2 regions of the Nocardioides sp. Z38_18 genome follow, and region 2 is predicted to be linked to the other one. Evidence: predicted binding sites of a transcription regulator. Region 2 holds the regulator's gene; the other holds the start of a gene.
What was found. Region 2 encodes LexA, which represses DNA repair genes until DNA is damaged. Its sites were predicted from a motif close to TCGAACANNTGTTCGA; they were not measured.
Positions count from the first base shown of each region.

Region 1 (15,161 bases), on a different contig from region 2:
GTGGCAGGAACACTCGCACGCAGCTTCACAACGTGGTGCAGACTGCGCACGTGGAAAGTGCACTGAGCTACGCCATTATCGGGGCCGGACCCTCCGGACTGGCTGCTGCGCGCAACCTGCAGCGCTTCGGGATCCCCTGGGTCGGCTACGAGCTTGCGGACGATGTCGGCGGGCTGTGGGACATCAACGGGCCGCGCAGCACCGTCTACGAGTCGGCGCACCTGATCTCGTCGCGGACCACGACCCAGTTCGCGGAGTTCCCGATGAAGGAGTCGGTGGCCGACTACCCCAGCCACCGGGAGCTGCTGGAGTACTTCCACGACTTCGCCGACCACTTCGGCCTGCGCGAGGGGTTCTGCTTCGGCACCGAGGTCGAGCGGGTCGAGCCCGTCGCCGGCGAGGCCGGGGGCAGGTGGGCGGTCACCGTGAACGGTCCCGAGGGCCGACGTACGACGCAGCACGCGGGCGTCCTGGTCGCCAACGGCACCCTCAGCGAGCCGAACGTGCCGGAATTCGAGGGGAAGTTCGACGGCGAGGTGCTGCACACCAGCGCCTACAAGAGCGCACAGGTCTTCGCCGGGAAGCGCGTCCTGGTGGTCGGGGCCGGCAACTCCGGCTGCGACATCGCCGTGGACGCCGTGCACCACGCGGCCTCGGTCGACCTGAGCGTGCGCCGCGGCTACCACTTCGTGCCGAAGTACCTGTTCGGCAAGCCCTCCGACACCCTCAACCAGGGCAAGCCGCTGCCGGCGCGGGTCAAGCAGGCGATCGACAGCCGGGTGCTGAAGCTGTTCACCGGCGACCCCACCCGGTTCGGCTTCCCGGCGCCCGACCACAAGATCTATGAGTCGCATCCGATCGTGAACACGCTGGTGCTGCACCACGCCGGGCACGGCGACCTGCAGGTCCGCAAGGACATCGACCGGCTCGACGGGAGCGGGGTCGTGTTCGTCGACGGGTCACGCAGCGACTACGACCTGATCGTGCTGGCCACCGGCTACCGGCTGCACTACCCCTTTGTGGACCACGCGCTGCTCGACTGGACCGGCCCGAACACCGGGAGGGCACCCGACCTCTACCTCAACGTGTTCAGCCGCCGGGACCCGAACCTGTTCGTGCTCGGCATGATCGAGGCCTCCGGCATCGGTTGGCAGGGCCGCTACGAGCAGGCCGAGCTGGTCGCCAGCGTGATCAGCGCGCGGCAGGCAGGCGGGTCGGGGGCGAGGTCGGACAGCCTCGCCGGGTTCGAGGAGCGGCTGCACGGCCCCGCGCCGGACCTCTCCGGTGGCTACTCCTACCTCGGCCTGGAGCGGATGGCCTACTACGTCAACAAGGACGCCTACCGGGGCGCCGTACGCCGAGAGATCGAGCGCCTGGAGGTGCACCCATGAGTCCGCTGCTGACCATGCTCGCGACCGATGTCGACGACATCAAGATCATCTTCAACGAGTCCTCGCTGACCACCCTGAAGATCGTGATCGGCCTGATCCTGTTCGGGATCGCGCTGGACACCGACGTGGAGGACTTCAAGGCCGCCGCCCGCAGGCCCGGGACGATCACGATCGGCGTGCTCGCACAGTTCCTGCTCCTGCCCGCGATCACCTTCCTGCTCACCCTGGCCCTCGACCTGCGCGGCTCGGTCGCACTCGGCCTGATCCTGGTCGCGTGCTGCCCGCCCGGGAACGTCTCCAACATCCTCACCCACCGTGCCGGGGGCGACGTGGCGCTGTCGGTGTCGATGACCGCGGTCAGCAACGTGCTGGCGATCTTCCTGATGCCGTTGAACATGGCGTTCTGGGGCGGTCTGCACCCGACCGGCAGCAAGCTGCTCGAGCGGATCGAGCTCAGTCCCGTCGACATGCTCGCCGAGATCGCGCTCGTGATCGGGATCCCGTTCGTCCTGGGCGTCGCCCTGGCCAAGCTGGTCCCCAACTTCGCTGCGGCAGCGCACAAGGTCGTGGGTCCGATCTCCTTCATCGGGCTCGGGGCGATCATCGTGATCGGTGTCGCCAAGAACTGGGGCATCTTCGTCGACTACATCGGCGTCGTGCTGATCGCGGTCTTCCTGCACGACGCGCTCGCGCTGCTGCTCGGCTACACCATCGGACGCGGCACCCGGCTGCCCGCGACGAGCACCAAGGCGATGACCTTCGAGGTCGGCATCCGCAACGCGGGCCTGGGGCTGCTGCTGGTGTTCACCTACTACGACGGCCTCGGCGGGATGGCGCTCGTCGCCGCCTGGTGGGGCATCTGGGACATCATCGCCGGCCTGGCCGTGGCCATCGTCTGGCGCCGACGCTCGGCGAACCGGTCCCTGCCACGTGAGGCGGCGCCAGCATGACGGATGTTGGCATGAGGGTGCTGGTCACCGGTGGCAGCGGCTTCCTGGGCACCTCGGTGGTGCGCGGGCTGGCCGACGCCGGGCACGAGGTCACCAGCGCGGACCTGCGGGTGCCGCAGATCCCCACCGCGGGCGTGCGCCACGTCGTGATGGACGTCCGTGACCCTGCGGTGGTCGACGAGGTCATCGGTGAGAGCCGCCCCGAGGTGGTGGTGCACCTCGCCTCGATCGTCACCCCCGGCAAGGACTCCTCCCGCGAGCTGGAGCGCGCGGTCGACGTCGACGGCACCCGGCACGTCCTGGACGCCTGCCTGGCCCACGGCGTACGCCGGATCGTGGTGTCCTCCAGCGGCGCGGCGTACGGCTATCACCCGGACAGCCCGGAGTGGATCACCGAGGACCAGCCCGTGCGCGGCAACCCGGAGTTCGCCTACTCCGACCACAAGCGCCTCGTGGAGGAGATGCTCGCCGGGCTGCGAGCAACGCACCCCGAGCTGGAGCAGGTCGTGCTGCGGATCGGGACGATCCTCGGGGAGCGCGTGGACAACCAGATCACCGCGCTGTTCATGCGCCCGCGGCTGCTGAAGATCCGCGGGTCGAAGTCGCCGTTCGTGTTCATCTGGGACACCGACGTGGCCGCGATCATCCAGCGAGCCGTGACCGGCCCGGTGACCGGCATCTTCAACGTCGCCGGCGACGGTGCGCTCACCGTGGACGAGATCGCCGCCGCCCTCGGCAAGCGCACGCTGACGCTCCCGGAGCCGCTGCTGCGCGCCGCGCTCGCGATCGGCAAGCGGCTCGGGTTGACGGCGTACGGGCCCGAGCAGACGAAGTTCCTCCAGTTCCGACCGGTGCTCGACAACACCCGCCTGCGTGAGGTGCTCGGCCACGTGCCGACCCGCACCAGCCGGGAGGCGTTCGAGGCCTGGCGGGCCACGCACCCCGAGGCGATGGCTCCCCACTGATCGCTGCGCTCAGGCGGCACTGATTGTTAGGTGCCGCCGGCTGTGCTGATTGTCCCGCTCCGCGGATCAGGGCATCCTGATCACATGCGTGCAATCTGGAAGGGCGCCGTCTCGTTCGGCCTGGTCAGTGTCCCGGTGAAGCTGTACTCCGCGACCGAGAGCAAGGACATCTCGTTCCGGCAGGTCCACGCCAAGGACGGTGGCCGGATCAAGTACCAGCGCACCTGCAGCCTCGACGGCGAGGAGGTCGAGTACGCCGACATCGCCAAGGGCTACGAGACCGAGGACGGCGAGATGGTCATCCTCACCGACGAGGACATGGCCGCCCTGCCCGCGAACAGCAGCCGCGAGATCAGCGTGGAGAAGTTCGTGCCCAGCGAGCAGATCGACCCGATGCTGTTCGAGAAGTCCTACTACCTCGAGCCGGAGAAGTCCGGCGCCAAGCCCTACGCGCTGCTGCGTGAGGCGCTGGAGGCCGCGGACCGGATGGCACTGGTGACGGTGTCACTGCGCAACCGCACCTCGCTGGCGGTGCTGCGCGTGCGCGACGACGTGATCGTGATGCAGACGATGATGTGGCCCGACGAGATCCGCGAGGCCGACTTCGGCTCGGTCGACACCAGCGAGGCCAAGCCCGCCGAGGTGAAGATGGCCAAGATGCTCGTCGAGACCCTGGCCGGCGACTTCGATCCTTCGGAGTTCGAGGACGACTACCGCGAGGCGGTCGAGGAGATGGTCAAGAACAAGATCGAGGGCGGCGAGGTCAAGAGCACCCCCGCGACGAAGAAGTCCTCCGGCGAGGTCGTCGACCTGCTGGCGGCACTGCAGCGCAGCGTGGACGCCGCCAAGTCCGCCCGCGGCGAGAAGCCCGCGCAGGCCGAGGCCGCGGAAGAGGACGAGTCCGAAGAGGACGAGGAGACCGGGGACGAGACCGGGTCGTCGGCCAAGGGCGGGGCGAAGAAGACCGCCGCCAAGAAGACCAGCAAGACCAGCACCAGCAAGAGCACTGCGAAGAAGGCTGCCAAGAAGACCCCGGCGAAGAAGACCACGGCGAAGAAGGCCACGGCGAAGAAGGCGAGCTGACCCTCACTCCCTGAGACGCGCACCAGACGAGATGCGCGAATTCTCCTACCCTGTGCGCGTAACCAACGGGCTCGCGGACCGTTAACCGGGTCATCGAACATCGCTCGAGCCTGCACCGTGCCGGCCCGAGCCTTCCTGGGGAGGAACCAAGTGCGCTCACACCTGCGCCTCGCATCCATCGTCGGAGCCCTCGCGCTCGGCACGGTCGCCGCCACGCCCGCAGTCGCGGCAGCTCCGGTCTCGCAGGCAGGTGCGAACGCGGTCACGATCTCGATCGCCGGCAACGGTCAGGGCACGGGCAACACCGAAGCGACCCATGACGGCACGAGCGAGAAGAAGACCGGCGACGCCTCCCCTCCGCTCTCCGTGCTGAAGAACCAGCAGCTGCTCAACGCCGGTGTCCTCGCCCAGGAGGCCACGGCCACCGTCAAGGACGGCAAGGGGCAGTCGGCCGCCTGTGCCGGTGTCACCGGCAACGGTGGCTCGGTGGTCGCGATCGGCGACTCCAGCTGCATCCAGCCCGGTGACCCGATCGGGTTGTCGCTGAGCAACCTCGACCTCAGCAAGCTGATCGCGATCGACCCGGCCGGCCCGCTCGGCCCGCTGGCAGAGGTCAACGCCCCGCTCCAGCTGATCCTCAGCGAGATCACCGGCCCGCTGCGCGAGGCCATCGCCCAGACACCTCTCGGCACCACCGGCATCACCGGCTCGCTCGGTGTGATCGAGGCCAGCTGCAAGGCAGGCGTCGGCACTGCTTCGGGTGACGCGACGATCGCGAACAGCAAGCTGGTCCTGGACATCGCTGGAACCAAGCTCACCCTGGTGGACCTGCCCGCCAACCCCGCCCCGAACACCGAGGTCGTCGTCGATCTCGACAAGGCCACCAAGGTCATCACCGACGCTGTTGCGACCCAGCTGCGGAGCATGCTGGCTGCCCCGGGCACCACCGGTCCGCTCGCCCCGCTGGCGGCCCTGCTCCCCACGCTCCAGAGGCAGGTCATCGACACCCTGGTCGCTGCGATCCGGACCGCGGTGCTCCAGCCGCTCAGCGACAACCTGATCAAGCTGACCCTGAACAAGCAGACCCGCAGCGGGAACGACTCGATCAAGGTCCGCGCCCTCGAGCTCGAGGTGCTGCCCATCGCCAAGGAGGCGGTTGGCGCCTCGCTCCTGAACCTCCAGATCGGCAACGTCGCCTGTGGTCCCAACGGTCGCGTCGCCCCGGCTGCCCAGGTCGCCGCCCCCGAGGTCGCCGGCCCGCCGGCCGCGATCCCCACGGCCGTCTCCGCCGGCACCGCCACCACGGCCGGTGCCCACGCCGGCCAGGGTGACGGGTCCACGAACGCCATCGTGCTGGGCGCCTTCGCGGTGCTCATGGCCAGCGCGGCCGGGTTCGTCACCTTCCGCCGCCTGCGGGCGTGACGCCGAACGACGCGAACCCGACGGACGTGGCCTCGTGAACGCCTCGGCCTGGGACGCCCGCATCGCCACCTGGCAGACCGTGATGCTGGTGGTCTCCGGAGTGCTCGTTGTCTCCGGCCTCGTGCTCCCCTCACCGAAGGTGGAGGCGAAGGCCGCACCCGGCTACACAGCGATGGCGGCCCCCGCGAAGCCGGTGCGGCTGGTGGTGCCGTCGCTGAAGATCCGGGCGCCGATCCTGCCGATCGAGGTCTCCCCCGACGCGGTCCTCGACCCTCCCCGGAACCCGCGCGACATCGGCTGGTGGCAGCGCAGCGCCCAGCCGGGCGCACCCCAGGGACAGACCGTGCTGACCGGGCACACCGTGCACACCGGCGGTGGCGTGATGGACAACATCGGCCGGATGCGCAAGGGACAGGTGGTCAAGGTGGTCACCCCCAAGGGGACGATGGAGTACAGCGCCACCCGGGTGGTCACCTGGTCGAAGGCCAAGCTCGCCGAGCGAGCCGTGAGCATCTTCTCCCAGGACCGCGGCGGCCGGCGGCTGGTGCTGATCACCTGCACCGACTGGAACGGCAAGTCCTACGACAGCAACATCGTCGTCTTCGCCAAGCCCCTCGGCGTCCGCGAGAAGGTCGACAAGACCTAGCACCGTCTGCTGAACCGCACGTCCCCGTTGGGTAGTCGGCTGGCGTCGTAGCCGTCGTCGTGGGCGCGGTGGTGGTGCCAGGAGCAGAGCAGCACGCCGTCCTTGAGGTCGGTGCGGCCGCCCTTGGCCCAGGCTCTGCCCCAGTGATGGGCCTCGCACCACGCGGCGGGGATGGTGCAGCCCTCCGCCCGGCACTCCTTGTCCCGGATGATCATCGCCTTGCGCTGTGCGGGCTTGAACAGCCGCGAGGACCGGCCGAGGTCGAGCACCTCGGACTTGGTGCCGAGCACTGCCGGGACGACCTTCGCGGTGCACGCCAGCCGCCGGACCGCCCCAGCGGTGAGCCGGTCGGTCGGCCCGAGCTCGCCGACGCCGAGGTCACGGCGCAGGTCCGCGAGCGGGATCGTGACGATCACCGTGGTGGCATCCCCACCGTGGACCGGCAGCCGCTTCGGGTCGACGGCCTCCAGGAGCGAGCAGAACGCCTGGCCGCGGCGTACGTCGACCGGCGCCCGCTCACCAACGCCCGCACTGACTCCTTCGCTCGTGTCCTGGTGCCGCGGCGAGGTGAACGCCTCCAGGTAGGTGTGCAACCGGAGGGCAACCCCGTCGGGGACGTGGATGGTGATCCTCGTGGACCCGTCCCCGAGGCGCTTGCTGACCAGGCTGGTGCGTCGACGTGCGCGGCGTTCCTCGCCGGCCAGCTCCTTGGCCTCCTGCTCCTCGGCGACCTCGGGCGCGACGTGGTCCAGGATCCGCCGACCCAGCACCCGCAGCTCACGGGGACCGAAGTGCGCCGCCTCCGCGACCATGTGCGTCTCCGCGGCCGCCATGATCTCCGCACCGAGCTCGGCGGCCGGCAGGACGTCGAGCGCGCGGGAGATCACCAGCGCCTGGGCCACGTTGACCTCACCGGCACCGAGCGCGGAGCCCAGGTGCTGCCAGCGCCGGTCCAGCGCCACCCCCAACGCCAGGTCGCGTCGGTTGGTCCCGGCATCCGACCGCGTGTGATGGGTGACCAGCGCCGCTGCGTCTCGAGCCCCCTCCTCAACCGCGACGTCGTCGGAGGCGGCGAGCACCCGCAGCTTCAGCGAGGCCAGCTGCGCCTCCACCCGGACCAGCTGCACCAACGCAGCCTTCTTCTGGCCCGGCGTCATGAACTCCACCGCCACATCGGCCGCGGACTTCAGCGCCTCTTCGAGGGTGTCCGCGCACGCCAGCACCGGGTGCAGCGAAGGGCGGTCGAACGTCGAGCTCACCTGACACCTCCTGCACCGACTCGTGACCATGACTGACTGGTCTCACACGTCGATGCAGCACGCCCGTGAGCAGGCGGACCCCCGACTCACGGCGGTCCGGGCCGATCCCTCAGCATCACTATTGGATCGAACCTGTGTTCGATTCTACAGGCGAAGGAATGGATCCGCAAGAGGGCGGATCCAACTGGCTGTGGCAGGCGAACCCATGTGAGGGACCTGGGCCGAACTCCCCCGGAGGCGAGCGGGTCAGGTCCCGGGAAGCGTTCCGAGGCCGGTCACCGCGCGACACCTGACAGGCCGAGCGCCGGCCGGATCGAGAGTGTTCAACACGATGCGTGCGGCATTGGGCGACGCCGCCAGCTGACCGTGCTCGGAGCCGTCCTGCGGACAGACGTCCTGCAGCACGATGTTTCTCATTCCCGGCTCGAGGCCTGACGAGTACGGCACCACCAGTTCGTCGTAGACGGTGACGATGTTGGTGTAGCGGACCCCACTGGCCTTGACGCCGCCCGCACGCATCTTCGTGATGAAGTCGGTTCCGGGCGGGAACTGGCCGCACGCTTGGCACAACGGCGTCGCGTCCTCACGACCGTAGAGCGCCGCGAAGACCTTCGCGGGCTGCGCCACGTTCGTGCCGTGCCACAGCGGTGCAAGCGAGATGTAGTGGTGCACCGAAGACGCCCCACCGAGGAACTTCACGTAGTAGTTCGGCATCAACGTGCCTTGCGAGTGGCCGATCAGATCGACCTTCTCGGCACCAGTCGCCCGCTTGACGCGACCGACGAAGTCTTTCAGCTGCGCTGCGCCGTCCTCCATCGGCCGCAAGCCACCTATGTAGTCGCCGCCGGGGTAGGCAGCGTTGGAGCCGTAGTCCAACGCGAAGACGCAATAGCCCTCGTTCGCAAGAAGCGGCGCGTAGGTCTGCCAGTTCTCGTTGCTGTTCGCGAAGGTGCCGTGGACCAGCACCACCGGCCGTGGATGCCGCTTCGTCGGCGAGCAGGACCAGTCGTTGGCCCCCGGCAGATCACGGGTGATGCCACCCTGGAGGGCGGAGACCAGGAAGTCGTACGGCACGGGGTGGTCGTCCTGCGCCGCCTGGGCCGGGGACGTGAACGGGATGAGGACACTGATCGCGGCCACCAGCGCGAGCCCAAGGGTCGCAACACGTCGCATGGGTGATCTCCTAGGTCGCAGGACCTGACCAACGAGGTGGTCCGCTGCGGGTTACGGCCGCACCCCCTCTACAACGCCACGCTCCCCTGCTCCACGTGCGCCCGGGCCGCGGCCGAGTCCGGCATCCGCGCGGCCATCGTGGCCATCACGGCGTCCATCGCGCGCGGCGCCAGCAGGTTGAGCACCTCGCCGATGCGGCCGACCGCGGTGGAGACGGTGAGCGGCCGGTCCTCCAGCGCGCGTACGACGAGCAGCGCGGCCTCCTCCGGGGTCTTCGCCGGAGCCTTCCGGTAGGCATCGGTCGCCTCGATCATGTCGGTGCGCACCAGGTCAAGCCGCAGGTTGGTGAACGTGACGTTGTCGAAGAAGGTCTCCCGGCCCGCGATCCGGGCGAAGGTGTCCAGCGCCGACTTCGAGGCGATGTAGGCCGAGAACTTCGGTGCCTTCAGCTGGACGCCCCAGGTCACGATGTTGACGACGTGTCCGAACCGACGCTCCCGCATCGTCGGCAGCAGCCCCAGGGTCAGGCGGACCGGTCCGAAGTAGTTGATTGCCATCGTGCGCTCGAAGTCGTGCATCCGGTCGTAGGAGAACTCCAGCGACCGCCGGATCGAGCGGCCGGCGTTGTTCACCAGCATGTCCACGTGCCCGTGCCGGTCGAGCACGTCACGCACCAGGGCGTCGGTGGCCTCGGCGTCGGTGAGGTCGCAGACGTGGCCGTACGCCGCCCCGCCGGCCTCCTCGATCTCCCGGACCACCCGGTCCAGCTCGCCCTGCCGACGGGCCACGCACAGCACCACCGCCCCACGAGCCGCGACCGCCTTCGCCGTGGCCTCCCCGATCCCCGAGGAGGCACCGGTGACCAGCACGACGCGACCGGTCATTGGACTCGGCAGCGGCGCACCGGCCAGCCGCGCGGCGGGTGCCACCAGGTGCCGGCGCACGAGCGCCACCGGCGTGGTGAGCAGGGTGATCGCGGCGTCCACGGGGCCAGTCATGGGCGCAGGCTATCTGCGTGTGCCCGGCGCACCCGGCGCCAGGTGCTGCTCCCGCGCTCACGATCCGGACACCTCGGCGAGGACGTGCGGCAGTCGATCGCCCGGATCAAGGCCTCGCCGTTCATCCCGAAGAAGGACTCCGTGCGCGGGTTCGTCTTCGACGTGGGCACCGGGCTGCTCGACGAGGTCGACTGACCCGGCGCACTACAGCAGTCCCCGCACCACCCGCAGCGCCACGGAGAGCCGCGCGAGGTCGGTGTCCTCCTCCGAGCAGATCTCCTGCAGCGTCCGCACGGCCCGCTCGGTGTCCTTCTCCGGCGGGACGTGGCCGGCGAGCTCCTGGGCGACGAGCTGGGCGTGCACGGCGTGCAAGTCGTCGCGCAGCGCCGCGCGGGCCATCGTCTGCCAGCGGTCCTGGCGCGGAAGGGCGAGGATGCGCGAGACCAGCAGCGGCAGGCCGAGCCGCTCGCCGACCTCGAAGTGCACCCGCGCGACCTCCATCGGGTCGAGGTCGTCGCGCGTGGCGGTCTCCACCACGCTCAGCAGCATGTACGCCGGCTGGCACACCGCCACGTGCACGGCCAGCTCCAACGGCACTCCACGCGCCACGAGGTCGTCGCGCCTGGACTCGAACGCCTCGAGCTCGCGCCCTGTCATCAGCAGCGGCAGCTCGGCCATCACCTTCTCCACCACGACCTCGAACGCGTCCACCAGCGACTCGGCGTCGCCGGAGGCGCGGCGGCTGTTCAGCAGCCAGCGCGAGGCCCGCTCGACCAGCGTGCGGATCTCCAGCCGCATCCGCGTCTGCACCGACGCGTCGAGCCGGTTGTCGAAGGAGGCCACCTGGCGCTGCAGGCGCGCGGCCCCGAAGATCTCCCGCGCCGCGAAGAACGCCCGGGTCAGCTCGGCAGTCGTCGAGGACGTCTCCCCGGAGAGCCGGTGGAAGTAGGTGATCCCGGCGTTGTTGACCAGCTGGTTGACCACCTGCGTGGCCACGACCTCGCGGCGCAGCGGGTGCTTCTCCATCGGGCCGCGGTAGCCCTGCCGCATCTTCGCCGGGAAGTAGGAGAACAGCTCCCCCCGGAAGAACGGGTCGTCGGGGAGGTCGCTGTCGATCAGGTCCTCGGCGAGCACGATCTTGGTGTAGGCGAGCAGCACGGCGAGCTCGGGTGCGGTCAGTCCCTCCTTGGCCTCGAGCCGGCGGGCCACCTCGCTGCGGGTCGGCAGCGCCTCGAGCTCGCGGTTGAGCAGGTTGGCGCGCTCGAGCGTGCGCATCCAGTCCTCGTGCACGTGCAGCAGGGCCGGCGCCTGCGAGGACGCGTTGGCCAGTGCCAGGTTCTGCTGGTAGTTGTCGGCCAGCACGAGGTCGGCCACCTCGTGGGTCATCGAGGCCAGCAGCTCGTTGCGCTGCTTGCGGGTCAGGTCACCGTCGGTGACCACCCGGTCGAGCAGGATCTTGATGTTGACCTCGTGGTCGGAGGTGTCCACACCGGCCGAGTTGTCGATGAAGTCGGTGTTGATCCGGCCACCGCGGGCGGCGTACTCGATCCGGCCGCGCTGGGTGAACCCGAGGTTGCCGCCCTCCCCCACGCACCGGGCGCGCAGGTCGCCGCCGTCGACGCGGATCGCGTCGTTTGACTTGTCGCCGGCCTCCGCATGGCTCTCGCGGGCGCTCTTCACGTAGGTCCCGATGCCGCCGTTCCACAGCAGGTCCACCGGTGCCACCAGGATCGCGCGCATCAGCTCCGCCGGGGTGAGCTTGCGGGCCTCGACCCCCAGCGCTGCCTGCACCTCGGCGCTGAGCGGGATCGACTTGGCGCTGCGCGACCACACGCCGCCTCCCTCGGAGATCAGCGAGCGGTCGTAGTCCTGCCACGAGGAGCGCGGCAGGTCGAAGAGCCGCTTGCGTTCGGCGTACGACGTGGCCGCGTCCGGGTTCGGGTCCAGGAAGATGTCGCGGTGGTCGAAGGCTGCCACCAGGCGAGTCCGCTCGGAGCACAGCATCCCGTTGCCGAACACGTCACCGCTCATGTCACCGATGCCCGCGGCGGTGAAGTCCTCGTTCTGGCAGTCGATGCCCATCTCGCGGAAGTGCCGTCGCACCGAGACCCAGGCGCCCCGGGCGGTGATCCCCATCGCCTTGTGGTCGTAGCCGACCGAGCCCCCGGAGGCGAACGCGTCCCCGAGCCAGAACCCGTAGTCGGTCGCGATCTGGTTGGCGATGTCGCTGAAGGTCGCGGTGCCCTTGTCGGCCGCGACCACCAGGTAGGGGTCGTCGCCGTCGTGGCGGACCACGCGCGCCGGCGGGACGACCACGCTGCCCTGCGGCCCGTCGACACGGTTGTCGGTGAGGTCGAGCAGGCCGGAGATGAACGAGGTGTAGCAAGCGACCCCCTCGCGCATCCAGGCGTCGCGGTCGGACGGGTCGGGCAGCTGCTTGCAGAAGAAGCCGCCCTTGGCCCCCACCGGCACGATCACGGTGTTCTTCACCATCTGCGCCTTGACCAGCCCGAGCACCTCGGTCCGGAAGTCGTCGCGTCGGTCCGACCAGCGCAGCCCACCACGGGCCACCGCCCCGAAGCGCAGGTGCACCCCCTCCACCCGGGGCGAACAGACGAAGATCTCGAACCGGGGACGCGGCTCGGGGAGCTCGGGCATGGCGGCCGGGTCGAACTTCAGCGCGAGCCGGTCCAGGGGCCGGCCGTCCGCGTCGGTCTGGAAGAAGTTGGTGCGCAGCGTGGCCTTGATGCTGGTCAGGTAGGACCGCAGGATCCGGTCCTGGTCCAGGCTGGTCACGTCGTCGAGCGCGCGCAGCACCCGCGACTCGAGGTCCGCGCACATCGCCGTACGGCTCTCGCTGTCGGCCCTCAGCTGGCCGTTGGCGTCCCCGTTCGCGTCCCCGGTCCCGCCCCGGCCCCGGTCCGCAGCCGGCGACCCGGGGTCGAAGCGCGCCTCGAAGAGCCGGACCAGGTAGCGGGTGATCGCGACGTTGTTGCGCAGGGCGTCCTCGATGTAGTCCTGCGCGAACGGGGTGCCGCCCTGGCGCATGTACTTCGCGTAGGCCCGCAGCACGCTCGCCTGCCGCCAGGTGAGCCCGGCAGCCAGGACCAGGGCGTTGAACCCGTCGCTCTCGTTCGCGCCGTCCCACACCGCGGTCACGGTGTCCTGGAACAGCTCGCGCGCGTGGTCGGGCAACGCCTCCGGGTAGCGCAGCCCGAAGTCGTAGATGTAGGACTCCCGGTCCAGGCCCTCGAGCTGGTAGGGCCGTTCGTCGACCACCTCGACGCCGGTGGTGGACAGGATCGGCAGCACCTCGGAGAGCGAGAGCGCGGGACCGATCCGGTAGACCTTCAACCGCGCCTGTCCGGGCGCGGCGCTGACGTCCTCGTAGAGCGAGAGCGCGAACCCCACCTCGCCCTCGATCTCCTCGAGGCGGCCGAGGTCGACGGCACCGCTCTGCGGCGGGTAGTCCTCCTTGTAGGCCTCCGGGAACGAGGTGGCGTAGTTCCGGGCGAGCCGGCTGCCCTGCTCCTCGCCGTACTCCGTGACCACGGCGCTGGTGAAGTCGTCGCGCCAGGACCGGGCCGCCTCCGCGAGCCGCCGCTCGAGGTCGGGCACGTCGGCGTCACCGATCTGCTCACCGACCGGTGGGCGTACGACGAAGTGCAGCCGCGCGGCGAAGGACTCCCCGACGTGCGCGGTGTACTCGACGTTCTCCCCGCCGAGCTGCTGCTTGAGGATCGCAGCGATGCGCTCGCGGACGCTGGTGTTGTAGCGGTCCTTGGGCAGGTAGACCAGGCAGGACAGGAAGCGGTCGTAGATGTCGCGGCGCACGAACAGCTTCAGCTGGCGGCGCTCGCGGGTGTACATCACCTGCGACGCGATCGGCACCAGGTCCTCGACCGGGGTCTGGAAGAGCTCGTCGCGGGGGTAGGTCTCCAGCACGTCCATCAAGGACTTGCCTGCGTGGGACATCGGGTCGAGGCCGAGGGTCTCGATGACCGCCTCGGCCTTCTCGCGCAGCACCGGGATCCGGGACACGGACTCGGTGTAGGCCGCCGAGGAGAACAGCCCCAGGAACCGGCGCTCCCCGATCACCTCGCCGTCGCTGTCGAACTTCTTCACCCCGACGTAGTCGAGGTAGGCGGGCCGGTGCACGGTCGCCTTGGAGTTGGCCTTGGCCAGGACCAGCAGCTGCTTGTCCCGTGCGCGCGCGGCCACCGCCTCGGGCAGCAGCCTCGGCGCCGAGGGGTCGGCACGCAGGATGCCGAAGCCGGTGCCCGGGACCGCGACCAGCCGCTCCCCCGCCCCGTCGCCGGGCTCCGCGGTCGCCTCCAGCGCGTACTCGCGGTAGCCCAGGAAGGTGAAGTGGTCGTCACCGAGCCAGCGCAGCAGCTCGATGCCCAGTTCGATCTCCTCGGCCGGGAGCGGGGGCGGGTCCTGCTCGAGCTGGTCGACGATCTTGTCCACCTGGGCGTGCATCCGCTGCCAGTCCTCGACGGCATCGCGCACGTCGCCCAGCACCTTGGTCAGCTTCTCGGTGATCGGGCCGGTCTGCTCGTCGGGGATGCGGTCGATCTCCAGGTGCATCCACGACTCGCGGCCCACGTCGTGCGCATCGGTCGCGGCGTGCTCGTCGAGCACCTCGTGGAGCCGGCCGGTCACGTCTCGGCGTACGACGAACTGGGGGTGGATGACCAGGTGGATCGCGAGCTGCTCGGCGTTCAGCGCCATCGAGACCGAGTCGACCAGGAACGGCATGTCGTCGGTGACCACCTGCACGACGGTGTGCCCGCGGGCCGACCAGCCGTTGACCGCGGGGCTGGGGGTGAACACCCGCACGCTCGCCGTGCCCTGCGGCCGATCCTCGGCCAGGCGCAGCTGCGCCATCACCGCGCCGTAGAGGTCACCCGGTGCGCGTTCCACCAGGTCCTCGGGGGCCACGTGGCGGTAGAACGCACGGAGCACGCCGGGCAGGTCGTCAGCCACCTCGGGGGTGGCCGGCCTCGAGTCCGCGTAGGCACACAGGCTCGAGAGCAGCTCGGACTTGCCTTCTTCAAGCGCCGTCACCTCCTCGACGTTATGCCCGCGGAGGTCGCGCGACAACGTGGCTCGCTCGGGCGAGCCCTGAGAATCGCTCGCGAGCCCGTCGTTCACAGCACCGAGCGCAGCTCCCACAGCAGGGGGTAGTACTTCAGGTCCAGCCGGCTGCGCAGGTACGTCGAGCCGCTCGACCCGCCCGTGCCGGTCTTGGAGCCGATCATCCGCTCCACC
Region 1 is NZ_JBZAJE010000002.1:17,485-32,645, forward strand. Features, by position in the region: gene AC4BGC_RS11170 (flavin-containing monooxygenase) at 51-1,391, shown strand; gene AC4BGC_RS11175 (bile acid:sodium symporter family protein) at 1,388-2,341, shown strand; gene AC4BGC_RS11180 (SDR family oxidoreductase) at 2,338-3,306, shown strand; gene ku (non-homologous end joining protein Ku) at 3,391-4,389, shown strand; gene AC4BGC_RS11190 (hypothetical protein) at 4,540-5,811, shown strand; gene AC4BGC_RS11195 (class F sortase) at 5,846-6,457, shown strand; gene AC4BGC_RS11200 (DUF222 domain-containing protein) at 6,454-7,716, opposite strand; gene AC4BGC_RS11205 (esterase/lipase family protein) at 7,963-8,889, opposite strand; gene AC4BGC_RS11210 (SDR family NAD(P)-dependent oxidoreductase) at 8,958-9,887, opposite strand; gene AC4BGC_RS11215 (hypothetical protein) at 9,930-10,082, shown strand; gene AC4BGC_RS11220 (NAD-glutamate dehydrogenase) at 10,092-14,957, opposite strand; gene AC4BGC_RS11225 (tryptophan 2,3-dioxygenase family protein) at 15,041-15,161, opposite strand, start outside.
Region 1: AC4BGC_RS11200 (DUF222 domain-containing protein) is a predicted target of LexA. The motif match lies at 7,843-7,858, and genes of this name have one in related genera.

Region 2 (15,161 bases):
ACGTGTGCCCTTGCGCCAGCGGGTGCCCGTTCGCGCAGGTTGGTCCGGCGGCACCGGGAGCCGGAGGGGGTGACTGGTCGCTCATCGCGAACCTCTCTGTGCGTGCGCCTCGAGCTGGCCCCGAGGCAAGCGGTACTCACCGGGACCCTAGGGCCGAGAGACGACAGATGCAGCGCCTTTCGCGCAACCGAGGGCCCTGCAGACCTGCCGACACCGAGGACATGCAGATCGTCGCTCCCCCGGCGCCTGAGCCGACGCGTCACCAAGGCGACCCAGATCTGCGCCCGCGATCGAGTGGCACCTCGAGCACGGGGCACCGTCAACCACCACCTCACCCGGCGAACCGCCGCCCGTCGCGCCGGCGACGTGGTCCTGGAGCCGGGCGCGGTCCGCGGTCTGGCCGGGTGGTGCGCCTGGTCCACCTGCGCAGCTTCCTGCTCATCGACGCCGACCGGAGCCGCACCCCGGGGACACCCGGCGCCGCTGATGGCCCCCCGGAGGGCGGGATGAGCCCACGACACTGTGCTGGCCCGCTGACCGCGAGCGGAGCCGCTGCGCGGTCCATGAGGTCCGCTGGGCCGCGCTTGCCGGGTCCGTGGGTGTGCTCGGCCTCGGCGACGATGACCCCGACGTCGACATCGGTCAGCGGGGTGAGCGCGTCACCGTGGGCGACGCTCCCATTGAGGTACACCTCCGACTTGGGGAACTCGGCGCGGAGCGCCGCAGCGAGCAGATCCCGCCGGTCGCGGGCGGCCTCGAGTTCCTCGTCGTCGACCTGGATGTTGCCCAGGGCCCTCTCGAGGAGGTCTTCCAGGGTGGGCTCGGGCTCTTCTTGTCGCTGGTACATCTCATCTCCGAACTGCTGGTTGCCAGACTGCGCAGATCGGTGATCTCATACGGATACCAACACCCGCACCAGACATCACCTGTCTGTGCCACGCGAACCCGGCCCTGCAAGGCCGGGTTCTTGTGTTTCCGGGGACTCGGCGAGCCCCCGGACATCAGATCAAGCACCACCGACATCTCGGTGCTGCGTCGACCCTTGAACAAGTCCGGCCCGGCCTCCCCCGTGAAGGGAAGACCGGGCCGGAAGTGTGAACAGATCATCATCACTATCAATCTCTAGGACTCATAGTCATAGGGATTGGCAGTCATGCAATTCGCTGACAGAACGTGCAACTGACCGCTGACAAACGCGTGCAACTCGACATCAGCTGCAGCCGCTGGTACTCCCGCAGCCCTCGCACACGAAGCAGCTACCAGCAGGCCGCATCTTCGTCCCGCAGGTCATGCACAGGGGCGAGTCAACTGCGACGCCGGTGATCTTCTCGAAGAGCTCGGCGGAGGTGTGGGCCTCCCCCGTGCCGACCTTGGCCGGGACCTCGCGGGACTCGGCGCCGTGGGTGTCCTTAGTCTCGATGACCTCGGCGCGGTTGTCGACGTCGCCAGAGTGGTCTCGGCTGTCCGCTCGCTTCGCTCCCTGCTCGACCACCTGTGAGGCGCCCTTGGCCTCGGCGATGTCGATCTGGATGAGTTCGTCGGCTCCCCCGGTCTCCTCGATGGGCTCATACGAGCCGGTCTCGAGGTGGCGCTGGCGCTCCTCGGCGGAGTAGATGCCGAGCATGGAGCGGTCCTCGAAGGACAGGTAGTCCAGCGCCAGGCGGCGGAAGACATAGTCCATCAGGGACTGGCTCATCCGGATGTCGGGGTCGTCGGTCATGCCCGAGGGCTCGAAGCGCAGGTTGGTGAACTTCGAGACGTAGGTCTCCAGCGGGACGCCGTACTGCAGGCCGATGGACACCGCGATCGAGAAGGCGTCCATCACGCCGGCCAGGGTGGAGCCCTGCTTGCCGAGCTTGAGGAAGACCTCGCCGAGCTCGCCGTCGGCGTGCGCACCGGAGGTCATGTAGCCCTCCGCGCCACCCACGGTGAAGCTCGTGGTCAGCGACTTGCGGCTCTTGGGGAGACGCTTGCGGAACGGCTTGTGGATCTCCACGACCTTCTCGACGACCTCAGGCGTCTCGACTGAGGTCGAGATGCCCTGGTCCTTCTTCGCGGAGTCGGACTTGCCGTCGGAGAGCGGCTGGCCGACCTTGCAGTTGTCGCGGTAGACGGCCGTCGCCTTGAGGCCGAGCTTCCAGGACTGCAGGTAGATGTCCTCGATCTCCTCGACCGTCGCGGTCTCCGGCAGGTTCACCGTCTTGGAGATCGCACCGGAGAGGAACGGCTGGCAGGCAGCCATCATCCGCACGTGGCCCATCGGCTTGAGGGCGCGGGCGCCCATCGCGCAGTCGAAGACCTCGTAGTGCTCGGGCTTGAGGCCGGGCGCGTCGATGACGTGGCCGTTCTCGCCGATGAACTCGACGATCGCCTCGATGGTCTCCTGGGCGTAGCCCATCTTCTTCAGCGCCCGCGGGATCGTCTGGTTCACGATCTGCATCGAGCCGCCGCCGACGAGCTTCTTGAACTTGACCAGCGAGAAGTCCGGCTCGATGCCGGTGGTGTCGCAGTCCATCATGAAGCCGATGGTGCCGGTGGGCGCGAGCACGGAGGCCTGCGCGTTGCGGAAGCCGTTCTTCTCACCGAGCTTCTGCACATCGGCCCAGGCCTTCGTCGCCAGCTTGTGTACGCCGGCGTCGTGCACGCCGAGGGTGCGCACCACGTCGTTGGCGGCCTGGTGCTTGCGCATGACCCGCTTGTGCGCGTCGGCGTTGCGGGCGTAGCCGGCGTACGGGCCGACGACGGCAGCGAGCTCGGCGGAGCGGCGGTAGGACTGGCCGGTGAGCAGCGAGGTGATCGTCGCAGCCATCGCGCGGCCACCGTCGGAGTCATAGCCCAGGCCCATTGCCATCAGCAGGGCGCCGAGGTTGGCGTAGCCGATGCCGAGCTGGCGGTAGTTGCGGGTGGTCTCGCCGATCGGCTCGGTCGGGAAGTCCGCGAAGCAGATCGAGATGTCCATCGCGGTGATGATGAAGTCGACCGCCTTGGCGAACAGGGCGGCGTCGAAGGTGTCGTCGTCCTTGAGGAACTTCAGCAGGTTCAGCGACGCCAAGTTGCACGAGGAGTTGTCCAGCGACATGTACTCCGAGCACGGGTTGGACGCGGTGATCCGGCCGGTCTCGGGGTTGGTGTGCCAGTCGTTGATCGTGTCGTCGTACTGCAGACCCGGGTCGGCGCAGGCCCAGGCGGCCTCGCTGATCTTGGTGAACAGCTCGCGGGCGTCGATGGTCTCGATGACCTCGCCGGTGCCGCGCGAGCGCAGCCCGAACTCAGTGCCGTCCTCGACCGCACGCATGAACTCGTCGCTGACGCGGACCGAGTTGTTGGCGTTCTGGTACTGCACGCTGACGATGTCGGCGCCGCCGAGGTCCATGTCGAACCCGGCGTCGCGCAGGGCGCGGATCTTGTTCTCTTCCTTCGCCTTGGTCTCGACGAACTCCACGATGTCGGGGTGATCGACGTCGAGGACGACCATCTTGGCCGCACGACGCGTGGCGCCGCCCGACTTGATGGTGCCCGCGGAGGCGTCGGCGCCGCGCATGAAGGAGACCGGGCCGCTCGCCGTACCGCCGCTGGAGAGGAGCTCCTTGGAGGAACGGATCCGGGAGAGGTTCAGGCCGGCACCGGAGCCGCCCTTGAAGATGAAGCCCTCTTCCTTGTACCAGTTCAGGATCGAGTCCATCGAGTCGTCGACCGAGAGGATGAAGCACGCGGAGACCTGCTGCGGCGACGGGGTGCCGACGTTGAACCACACGGGAGAGTTGAACGAGAAGTACTGGTTGACCAGCAGCCAGGTGAGCTCGTGCTCGAAGAGCTCGGCGTCGGCGGGGGTGGCGAAGTAGCCGTTCTCCTCGCCGCTGCGGGTGTAGGTCTTCACGACCCGGTCGATGAGCTGCTTGAGGCTGGTCTCACGGGCCTCGGTGCCGACGGCGCCGCGGAAGTACTTGGTGGTGACGATCGTGGAGGCGTTCACGCTCCAGGTGCTGGGGAACTCCACGCCGCGCTGCTCGAAGACGACCGCGCCGGTCTTCCAGTTCTGCTGGTGGACGTCGCGGCGCTCCCAGGTCAGCTCGTCGTAGGGGTGCACACCCTCGGTGGAGAAGACCCGCTCGATCTTCAGCCCCTTCTTGTTGCGCCCGCGTGCTCCGGTCCCGGTCACCGTTTCCGTCATGTTCCCCTGCTCCCTGATTCGTTTCGCGTCGTCGTACTTCTCGAGTGCTGCTTGTCTTCGTCTTGCTGCGTGTTGCCTGCTGCTGGTTGCCCAGCGCGGTCGCTTCCCCACGACCACGCCGGGCGGTCTGTGGTCAGCCCGTGGGCTGAGGTTGTACGGCGTTCGGCCGGTCGAGCCGGAGCATCGCGATCTCGGTCTCGAAGTCCTCGGCGGACTCGAACGCGCGGTAGACGCTGGCGAACCGGAGGTAGGCCACCTCGTCGAGCTCACGCAGCGGACCCAGGATGGCCAGGCCGATCTCGTTGGCCGGCACCTCCGCGAAGCCGACGCTGCGCAGGGTGTCCTCGACGGTCTGGCCGAGACGGGCCAGGTCGTCCTCGGAGACGGGCCGGCCCTTGCACGCCTTGCGTACGCCGGCGACGGCCTTCTCACGGGTGAACGGCTCGGAGGTGCCGCTGCGCTTGATCACCGAGAGCTGCATCTGCTCGACCGTGGTGAACCGCTTCTCACACGTGGGGCACGAGCGCCGACGACGGATGGAGGAGCCGTCGTCGGCGACCCGTGAGTCGAGCACCCGGGTGTCTGAGTTGCGACAGAAGGGACAGTGCATCCGGGGCTCCTCTCAGGGGGTTCTCGTGCCACTTGTCAGGGCTCCACACAGGTCCAACCTGTGTGTTCTCCTGTGGATTCCGCGGTGGATAACCCGGGTTTCTGTGGGAAACCCCATCTGTCCTGTGCGACTAGATGTGGATAACTACAACGGTGTAACTACTAGATGTAGTGGTAACCGTACGCCTGCGGCCCGAGGGGTGCAACACCATCAGGGAAACGAATCCGGGCCGATGCCGGGCTGCTCGCGTTGTCGCAGGTCAGAGCGCGGAGGGCCGGTTCGAAATAGTCATTTCGGGTGGTCTGTACCCACCCGTTCGTCCGTCCGTTTTGCGGCGTACGGCCGTCCTGTGGATCAGCACTCCCTGTGGATCGTCGTTCTGGGTGAAGATGAGCCTGTGGACACGCAGGAAGGGACGCTGACACCGGGGGACGAGGCACGTCCACCGGGCCTGCGTGTGCTCGGGCTCGCCCTGGCGGTCACGGCGACGCTGGTCGCGTGGGGCGTGCTGGTGTACGCCGCGATCGACTTCGGCGGCGAGGCCCGTGCCGGCCGGTCGGTCGCCTGGGTCCTCCTGGGCATCACCACGATCGGTGCCGCGACGTGCCTGTTCGCAGCCCTGCTGCTCGGCACCCGGCTCCTCGCCGCGGTGCAGGGGCGCCCCGTCCCCGCGCGCCCCAAGGGTGGGCGTCGACGAGCCGGTCACTAGCGCGAGTGGCACCGTGGCCGTGCTCCCTGTCACGCACCGGCCCTGCCGCCACGGGTCTGTCACCGTCGCGTCGTAGGCTCAGCCGGTGAGCAAAGTCGACGCCCTCAGGGCCATGCGCGAGGCCAGGTACGCCCGCGACAGCGCCAGCGGACCCACCCGCCGTGAGGCAGCTGCCGCTGCCGCAGGAGGGGCGCCCGTCGCCCCGCGCGCGAAGGTCACGCCGAGCAAGGCGACGCCGAGCAAGGCCGCCAAGAGCAAATCGGCAGCAGACGACGCGGCAGCCGCACCCGAGGCCGAGCGCTGCGGGCACAAGTCGATGAACGGCCGCTCCTGCACCCGCGACGCCGGTCACTCGGAGAAGAACCACCGCTACAGCTGACCGCGCGCGCGTTGTCCACAGCCACGGATTCGGTCTAGCCACCGCGTTCCGGCAGTAGTTGACTGCCGAGGACTGCAGGCGCGAGCAATCCTGGGCGGTGAGTGGCCAATGCGCACACTGGCACCCCGACTCGCTGCCACGGCGACGCTGCTCGCGCTCCTCGTGAGTGGGTGCGGAGGCGGCAACCCCGAGCCGGCCCCGGCGCCGAAGCCGACGAAGAGTACGTCGCCCTCGGCGAGCCCGAGCGCGCCGGTGATGCCGGAGGCGGCGAAGGCGAAGACGCGCGCGGGGGCTGAGGCGGCCGTCCGACACTTTCTTGCCGCCATGGAGTACGCAGGGGAAACCGGCGACACCTCAGGCTTTGTCGCTACCTACACGGCGCAGTGCACGCGATGTGATGCGATCACTGAGGGAATCCGAGCGACATATGAAGCCGGGGGATCGCTTGAGGGCGGGGCATGGCGACCCACGAGACTGAAGTTCTACGCGATAACAGACGGCATCGCCTATGTGGACGCCGTCGTTGACTATGAACCTCAAACTTGGATCCGCAACGCAAGCGGAAGCCAGACGACATCGCCTGGGCGGCGAAACGTCCTCAAGGCGTTCCAGTTGCGCTGGAGCGAGGAACGATGGCAAGTCAGCGCACTGGATCCGCAGCAATGAAGCTTCTCTCGATAATCGTCATGCTCCACCTCAGCTGGGCCTGGCCCATCGAGGCTGACCCGAAGGTCGGGCCGAGCTCCAATAGCTTCGACACCTGGTCCCGATCAGTGCACCAGCCCTCCACCCGTAGCCCAAAGCGGCAAGCAACTGCGGGAACCATCCCCAGCCGCAGCAACCCCGTTCGATACGAGTACCGCTCCCCCTGCCTACTGTCCAGCGACGGCGACGATCCGATGTGCGCTGCGAACAACTGCGCTCCGGGAGAGAGCCTGGCTCGACTCTGGCGGGTGACGCCTCCGCCGGCGACACCGCTGGACCTGGTCTGTTACGGAGGCGAAGGACCTCCCGCACTTGCCGCCGCTCCCCCGCAGGTGACCGAGGCGATGATCCTGGCAGCGTTCCGGCGGGTCCCGCTGCCGTCGCTTCGCTCGCAGAGCCAGCCGGCGGACAAGACACTGATCAACTTCGACACGATCTTCTTCACGCGGGCCGAGCCGCTGACCCGCCAGGTCACCTTGCTCGGACAGTCCGTGCGTCTCGAGATCGTGCCGAGCCGGTTCGAGTGGGTGCACGGCGACGGGACGACGGCGGTGACCACGACCCCGGGAGCGCCGTACCCGGCCAAGGAGATCGTGCACCGCTATGCCGACGCGCACCGCACGGTCGCGCACCGGGTGGTGGTGACCTGGAGCGCGGAGTACTCCCTCAACGGCGGTCCCCTGCGGCCCGTCAACGGCACCGTGACCACCTCCGGTCCCGCCACTGCACTGCGGGTCGCGGAGGCGAGTCCGGCGCTGAGCGGGCGTGGGCACTGATCAGGTTCGTGCGAGGCCTGCCCGTGCACTAGGTTCCCCCGGTGCGAACGCCGAGAACCTCCACCAGACTCAAGCTCGCCTACGCCGGCTTGGCAGCCACCGACACCTGGCTCTCGGGCCGCCCGGACAGGTGGGCGCACCGCGCCCGTCTGGTGACCAAGCCACTACTGATGCCCGTGCTCGCGGGATCGCTGGCCACCGATCCCCGCGCCCGCACATCCCCCCTGCGCACGACGACGCTCGTCGCCCAGGCGGCCGGCTGGGGCGGCGACGTCGCCCTGCTGCGACCGGGTACGCGCGCGTTCCTGGCCGGTGCCGGGTCCTTCGGTGTGGGACACGTGGCCTACCTGACCGGTTTCCTGCGTCATGGTGGAGCCGGGACGCTCACCGCGGGCCCAGGGGCCCGGGCTGTCGTCGGGACGTGGGCGGTTACTGGACCTGCGATCGCGGTGCTCGCGGGACGCCGGCAGCGCGAGCTGGGCGGCCCGGTGCTCGGGTACTCGACCCTGCTGTCCGCAATGGCGGCCGCGGCGACGATGCTCGATGACGGCCTCTCGCCGACGGCTCGCCGGATGACCGCTGCCGGTGCGGGGCTGTTCCTGCTCTCCGACACACTGCTCGGGCTGAGGGAGTTTGCACTCACTGATCCGCCGGAGGCGTTGGAGACGGCTGTGATGGCGACATACACGGCGGGGCAATTCCTGCTCAGTGAGGGTGCTGCGCGGGCCTGAGCGTGCTGCTCGCCTGGAGTGGTCTCGACTGACCGCTCAATTGGTTCGCTGCTCGACCAGCTTGTGGTGACTGAGGCTTGCCTGTCGCCAGAGTGGTCTCGACTGGCCGCTCACTTCGTTCGCTGCTCGACCACCTTGTGGTGACTGAGGCTTGCCTGTCGCCTGAGTGGTCTCGACTGACCGCTCACTTCGTTCGCTGCTCGACCACCTTGTGGGCGGCTGAGCCTTGCCCGTCGCGTGAGTGGGTCTCGACTGGCCGCTCGCTTCGCTCGCTGCTCGACCACCTTGGGTGGGATGGGGGGCGGGGTGGGTCGAGCGTGTCGGCCCACCCCGCGGGTCCCCCGTGCCGGCGACCCGGGTCGAAGAGGTCGTCGGCACGTCTGGTGCCAAGGTCAGCCGCGCGGGACCGCGAGCTTCTGGCCCTCGGCGATCTGACCACCGGGGAGCGAGTTGAGCTCCTTGATCCGGTGCACCATCGTGCGGATCTCGCCGGGCTGGGCGAGGTCCGCTGCGATGTCGTAGAGAGTGTCGCCGGGGGCGACCTCGATCACCCGGACCGGCTCGGGGGTGCCTCCGGAGAGGCCCGCGGCGGCCCAGCCGCCGAAGGCGGTCATCAGGGCGAGCGCGAGGCCGAGGAAGGTGAGCACGGCGACCACGCGGCCGCGGCGGGTCAGCCGCACCCGTCGGGGGGTGGCCGGACCAGGCTGCGCAACCGGGGCGACCCGGCGCGAGGAGCGGACCCGGCGTGCCGCCGGTGCCGAACGGACCGGACGGGCCGGAACTGCCTCGAGGGCGCGCTGCCCGTAGTCGAGATCGAAGACCCGGTCGAAGTCGACCTCGACGCGGCGGTCGCGCTGCGTCGGGACCGCGGCGCGGACCAGGGCGTCGAAACGCGCGTCGACCTCGTTGGCGGAGGTGGCGTCCTGCGGGCGGTGAATGCTGAGAGTGCTCATCGGTCAACCTTTCGGGGAAGTGCCCGGCCCAGGTGGCCGAGCGGTCGGTTGGCGACCCCTGCTGTGTGTTGATCGATTTCTATCGGCAGCCACTGACAAGTTCGTTTTCCGTGGACCTGCCGGGCTGATCGAGCGTATGTTCGATCGAACACGTGTACGACGTTAGGGCACGTGTTCGAACGAAGCAAGCACCCAGTCGAACAAATGTTCGGCTGATACGACCGACAAGTAGCGCGACACGCCCTTCGAACATGTGTTTGAAGTGACGCATGTTGCTGGACTAGGTTCTCCCCATGGCGACTCGCGATCAGGACCCCCAGAAGCCCACCCGGCTCCCCCGGGCGAAGAAGACCGCCCCGAAGACCACCGCGGCCACGCTCGAGGCGGGAGCCGGCGCCAAGGTCACCGAGCTTCCGGACGCGGCTCCGGACAGCACCGGCCTGACCCCGCGGCAGCAGCGCATCCTCAACGTGCTCCGCGAGTCGATCGAGAAGCGCGGCTACCCGCCGAGCATCCGCGAGATCGGCGAGCTCGTCGGGCTCACCAGCTCCTCCAGCGTGGCCCACCAGCTGCGCGTCCTGGAGGGCAAGGGCTTCATCAAGCGCGATCCCAACCGCCCGCGCGCCCTCGAGGTGTTCATCCCCGAGCTGATGGCCGCGCGGCGTGCGATCGCCTCGGCGGACGAGGCGGGCTACGACCAGACGGGCCTGGGCGACGCCGTACCCACACCCACGATGGTGCCGCTGGTCGGCCGGATCGCCGCTGGTGGACCGATCCTCGCCGAGGAGAAGGTCGAGGAGATCTTCCCGCTGCCCAAGAGCCTCGTCGGCGACGGCACCCTGTTCCTGCTCGAGGTCTCCGGCGACTCGATGATCGACGCCGCCATCTGTCACGGCGACTACGTGGTGATCCGCCAGCAGCCCGACGCCGAGAACGGCGAGATCGTGGCCGCCATGCTCGACGGCGAGGCCACGGTGAAGACCTTCCAGCGCCGCGACGGCAAGGTCTGGCTGCTGCCGCACAACGATGCCTACGACCCGATCGACGGCACCTACGCCACCATCCTGGGGAAGGTGACCACCGTCCTGCGCCGGATGTGAGACAACTGGCCGGAATACTATTATTTCGGACATATACTGCATGAATGTCCGTACGGTCCTGGCGCGCGTGCGTCATCGCAGTGCTCGCGCTGCTGCTGGTCGCCGTACCCGCACTCCTCGCACAGGACGGGCGTTCGGGCGAGCCGTCCGCCGGCCCGCAAGCCGTCCCGCTCGCCCCGGGAGCCGGCGAAGACCCCTCGACGCCCGCGGGCGATCCCGGCAGTGCGCGTCCCACCCCGGCTGTCCAGGAACAGGCCGTGGGCAGCGCGTCCAAGCCCGACGCGTCGCTCGCGGACAACCGGACCCAGCCTGCCGCCGACCCTGAGCCCCGTGTCCTGCCCGAGCGGATGCAGGGCCGCCCCGCCGTGCGCGCGCTCGGTGGCCGGCTCCCCGCCGTCGCTGCCGGCAACGGACTCTCCCCGGCAGGCTTCGAGGAGCTGCTGGTCGAGGATGACACCGTCTGGCTGACCCCGGAGGGACGTGTCTACTTCGAGGAGGAGGCCCCCGCCGAGGTCACCACCACCTCGGGTGACGCCGCCCCGACCGTGGCCGCGGCGTACGCCGTGAGCGAGACCTTCACCCTGCACAGCCGGCCGGACGCCACCCGCAAGATCTTCCTCGACTTCGACGGGGCCACCGTCACGGGCACCGGCTGGAACACCTCCAAGGGCGGCTCGATCCCCGACGGCGTACACACCGGCTTCGACACCGACGGTTCACCGAGCACGTTCAGTGCCTCCGAGCACGGGTTCATCCAGGAGGTCTGGCGCCAGGTCGCGGAGAGCTATGCCCCGTTCGACGTGGACGTCACCACGCAGGATCTCGGCGTCGCCGCGATCACCAGGAGCTCGGCGAGCGACACCACCTACGGCACCCACGTCGTGGTGACCAGCTCCGAGGCTCCCCGGGCGTCGGTGTGCGGCGGCTGCCTCGGAGTGGCCTACCTCCGCACGTTCGACCTGATCAGGGCCACCCCCGACTACCAGCCGGCCTGGGTCTTCGCCTACAACAAGGGCTTCGACCCGATGACGGTGGCGCAGGCGGCCACCCACGAGACCGGGCACAACCTGGGACTCGAGCACGACGGCACCACGTCCACCGACTACTACGCCGGCACCCGCGCGTGGGGCCCGGTGATGGGCTCCTCGATGAACCGGGCAGTGAGCCAGTTCAGCATCGGGGAGTACGCCAGGGCCAACAACACCCAGAACGACTTCGCCGTGATGCAGTCCAACGGACTCCCGCTGCGCACCGATGACCACGGCGGGACCGTCCAGACCGCCACCGTGCTCACCGCCAGCACGTCGTACGACGTCTCCGGGGTGATCGGCACCCGCACCGACACCGATGTCTTCGCGATCACCCGCTCGTGCGTGAGCGAGCTGCGGGCCTCCGTCACCGGCATCGGCGCCCAGACCGCGCTCGACCTCAAGCTGGACCTCCTCGACGCCGACGGCCGGGTGCTGGTCAGCAACTCCCCCGTCTCCGGCTACACCGGCACCACCGTCCCGGTCTCCACCGGGATGAACGCCTCCCTCGTGCGGGAGCTGGGTCTCGGCACCTACTACCTGCGCGTCGACGGTGTCGGCAACGGCGATCCGCTCACGGGCGGCTGGTCGGACTACGGCAGCCTCGGGCAGTACCGCCTCACCGCGACCGGATGTCCCACCACCCCCACCGACCCGCTCTCGCCGTCGCCGACTCCCACTCCCAGTCCGGGGCCGTCCCCTGCCCCGGGAGCGACCCCGTCGCCCAGCGCCCCGGCGGTGCCGGCGCCCAAGCCGACCCCCGCCCCGGCACCCAAGCCCACTGCGCCGAAGCCCCCCGCCCCCAAGGCCCCGGCTCCCAAGGCCCCGGCCCCCAAGGCCCCGGCTCCCACGGTCAAGAAGCCCACCGCACCGCGCATCGGCGTAGCGGCCGCCGGCGCCCGCCGCGGACCCAAGACCGCGCTGGTCCGCTGGGGTGCCCCCGTCCGCACCGGCGGTGCCGCGATCACCCGCTACCGCGTCGCGGCGTTCCGCCTCAACGCCCGCAACCGGGTGGTGCGCACGTTCACCTCCGGCTACCAGCGGGCGAGCGCGAGGTCGCTGGTGATGCGCCTGCCGGCCGGGCGGTACGTGTTCAAGGTGATGGCCCAGAACAGGGCCGGCTCCTCGCCGTGGTCGCCGGCCTCACGCGTCGTCCGGGCCCGCTGACAGTTCCGGCAGGTCGCGGACTGCTCCGGTTTGGCCCTAGCCCTGGGCCAGCCGCTTCAGCGCCCGGCGTACGACGGCGGGGTCGTCCGTCTGCCACATCGGCGGCAGGCTGGCGCGCAGGAAGCCGCCGTAGCGAGCCGTCACCAGCCGCGGGTCCAGGCAGGCCACCACTCCCCGGTCGGTGGTCGTGCGGATCAACCGGCCGGCCCCCTGGGCCATCAGCAGCGCCGCGTGCGTGGCGGCCACCTTCATGAAGCCGATGACCCCGGCCTTGTCCGCGGCCCGCTGGCGCGCCGACATCAGTGGGTCGTCGGGGCGTGGGAACGGGATCCGGTCGATGATCACCAGCTGGCAGGTGTCACCGGGCACGTCGAGGCCCTGCCACAGGCTGAGGGTGCCGAACAGGTTGGTGTGCGGGTCGCCGACGAACTGCCGGGCCAGCTCGGGCAGCTGCGCGTCGCCCTGCGCCAGCGTGGTCAGGTGCGGCAGCGCCTCGCGGACGTGCTCGGCCGCAGCCTCCGCGGCGCGACGACTGGAGAACAGCCCCAGCGTGCGGCCGTCGGCCGCATCTACGAGCTCGGTGATCTCGTCGAGGTGGGCCTGGGTGAGGCCGTCACGGCCCGGGGGCGGGAGGTGCCGGGCGACGTAGAGGATCGCCTGCTGGCCGTAGTCGAACGGTGAGCCGACGTCGAGCCCCTCCCAGGTGCCCTCGCTCGCCTCGGTCGCCCGATCGGCGGGGCGCAGCCCCAGCGAGGCCGCGACCGCGTCGAAGTCGCCGCCGAGCTTGAGCGTGGCCGAGGTGAACACCACGGTCTTCTCGGCGAGCAGCTTCTCCCGCATCGGTCCGGCCACCTCCAGCGGCGCCACGCACAGCGGGTAGGACCCGCGGGGACGGTCGCTCTTCCCGCCGGAGCGGTCGGCGATCCAGAGCACGTCGCGGTCCGAGCCGGCCGCCATCCGCTCGGCCACCTTGAAAAGCTCCTGGGCCCAGCCCCTGGCCTGGGTGCTCGCCGCGTCGGCGCCACCGCCCTCGCCGCCCCGGGGCGCGTCCTTGGGGAACGCCGAGACGAGTGCTCGCGCCGCGTCGCGCACCAGCACGATCGCGTCAGCGAGCTGCTCGGGCACCCGGTCGATCCGCCCGGGCTCGCTGACCTCGATCGCGTCCCGCAGCCGCTCTCCGGCATCGGCGAGGTCGTCGGCCTCGGGCCCGTCGACGTGGCGCTGGGAGCGGCGCGCCGTACGGTCGATCTCGAAGACCGAGAGCTCGTCGGTCGCTGCCTGGGTCACCCGCGAGACGAGCTCGTGCGCCTCGTCGATCACCGCGACGTCGTACTCCGGGATCATCGGCACGCCCTCGATCGCGTCGATCGCCAGCAGCGAGTGGTTGGTCACGATCAGCTGCGATCGCGCCGCCTTCTCCTTGGCGCGCTCGGCAAAGCACTCCATGCCGTAGGGGCACTTGGCCGCCCCCAGGCACTCCCGGTGGCTCACGCTGACCTGTCGCCAGATGCGGTCGGTGTGCCGCGGCGCATGGTCGCGCTCACCGGTACCGCTCTCCCTGGCCTCCTCCTCGACCCACTCGCGCAGGGCGAGGACCTCGGCGCCCTGCGACCCCTCGGGGAGCTCGACCAGCGCACCCTGGTCGTCGGGCACTCCCTCGCGGACGCGGTGCAGGCAGGCGTAGTTCGAGCGGCCCTTGAGTACGGCGTAGCTGCCGTTCTCGCCGAGCTGGTCACCGGCCGCCTCGATCAGCGCCGGGATGTCGCGCTCGACCAGCTGGTGCTGCAGGGCCAGGGTCGCCGTCGCGATCACGACCCGGTCGTGGTGCAGCAGCGCCGGGACGAGGTAGGCCAGCGACTTGCCGGTGCCGGTGCCGGCCTGGACGAGGAGGTGCCGACCGCGCTCCATCGCCTCGGTGACGGCCTCCGCCATCGCCACCTGGCCGGGCCGCTCCTGGCCGCCGAGCTCGGCCACGGTCGCACCGAGGACCGTCCGCACATCACGCTTCTCGACCGACTCCTGGACCACCAGGGCACCCTATGTCCTGGCTCCACCAGGTCCGTGAGCGCGCACACACCCTGAGGCGGGAGGGTGCACTTCAGGCTGGTCAACGTGTTGCGTTCTGGGGTAAGCAAGTCAGATGTCCACCACTGAGAAGACTCCAAAGCCCGCTCGCCGGGCCGGGCGCGGCCACTTCACCGTCCACCCGGCCCTGGAAAGTCCGGTCGAGGACCACCAGGCCACAGGCGGCCTGGACCGGGTCGTCTTCGGTGTCACCGCCGCGATCGCGCTCGCCTTCCTGGTGTGGGGCTTCGTCGACACCGGCTCCCTGGGCAGCGCGTCCTCCTCGGCCCTGGACTGGACGGTCACCACGATGGGGTGGCTGTTCGTGCTCACCGCCTCGGCGTTCGTGCTCTTCGTGATCTGGCTCGCGATGGGCAAGTTCGGTGACATCCCGCTGGGCAACGACGGCGAGCGCCCGGAGTTCTCCACCATCTCCTGGGTGGCGATGATGTTCAGCGCCGGCATGGGCATCGGACTGATGTTCTACGGCGTCAGCGAGCCCCTCGCGCACTTCGTCACCCCGCCTCCCGGCACCGGGGGCGAGAACGACCCGGCCGCCGTCCAGACCGCGATGGCCACCACGCTGTTCCACTGGACACTGCACCCGTGGGCGATCTACGCCGTGGTCGGCATCGCGATCGCGTACGGCGTCTACCGCAAGGGCCGCCCACACCTGATCAGCGCGGCGTTCACCTCCCTGATCGGCAAGCGTCGCGTCGAGGGCCCCGCCGGCCGGGTGATCGACATCCTGGCCATCTTCGCGACCCT
Region 2 is NZ_JBZAJE010000001.1:769,964-785,124, reverse strand. Features, by position in the region: gene AC4BGC_RS03770 (nucleotidyltransferase family protein) at 332-847, opposite strand; gene AC4BGC_RS03765 (vitamin B12-dependent ribonucleotide reductase) at 1,211-4,171, opposite strand; gene nrdR (transcriptional regulator NrdR) at 4,305-4,781, opposite strand; gene AC4BGC_RS03755 (hypothetical protein) at 5,179-5,490, shown strand; gene AC4BGC_RS03750 (hypothetical protein) at 5,576-5,869, shown strand; gene AC4BGC_RS03745 (DUF6318 family protein) at 5,978-6,535, shown strand; gene AC4BGC_RS03740 (hypothetical protein) at 6,919-7,350, shown strand; gene AC4BGC_RS03735 (lysoplasmalogenase) at 7,392-8,081, shown strand; gene AC4BGC_RS03730 (LysM peptidoglycan-binding domain-containing protein) at 8,474-9,034, opposite strand; gene lexA (transcriptional repressor LexA) at 9,328-10,134, shown strand; gene AC4BGC_RS03720 (hypothetical protein) at 10,179-12,329, shown strand; gene AC4BGC_RS03715 (ATP-dependent DNA helicase) at 12,366-14,360, opposite strand; gene AC4BGC_RS03710 (BCCT family transporter) at 14,470-15,161, shown strand, end outside.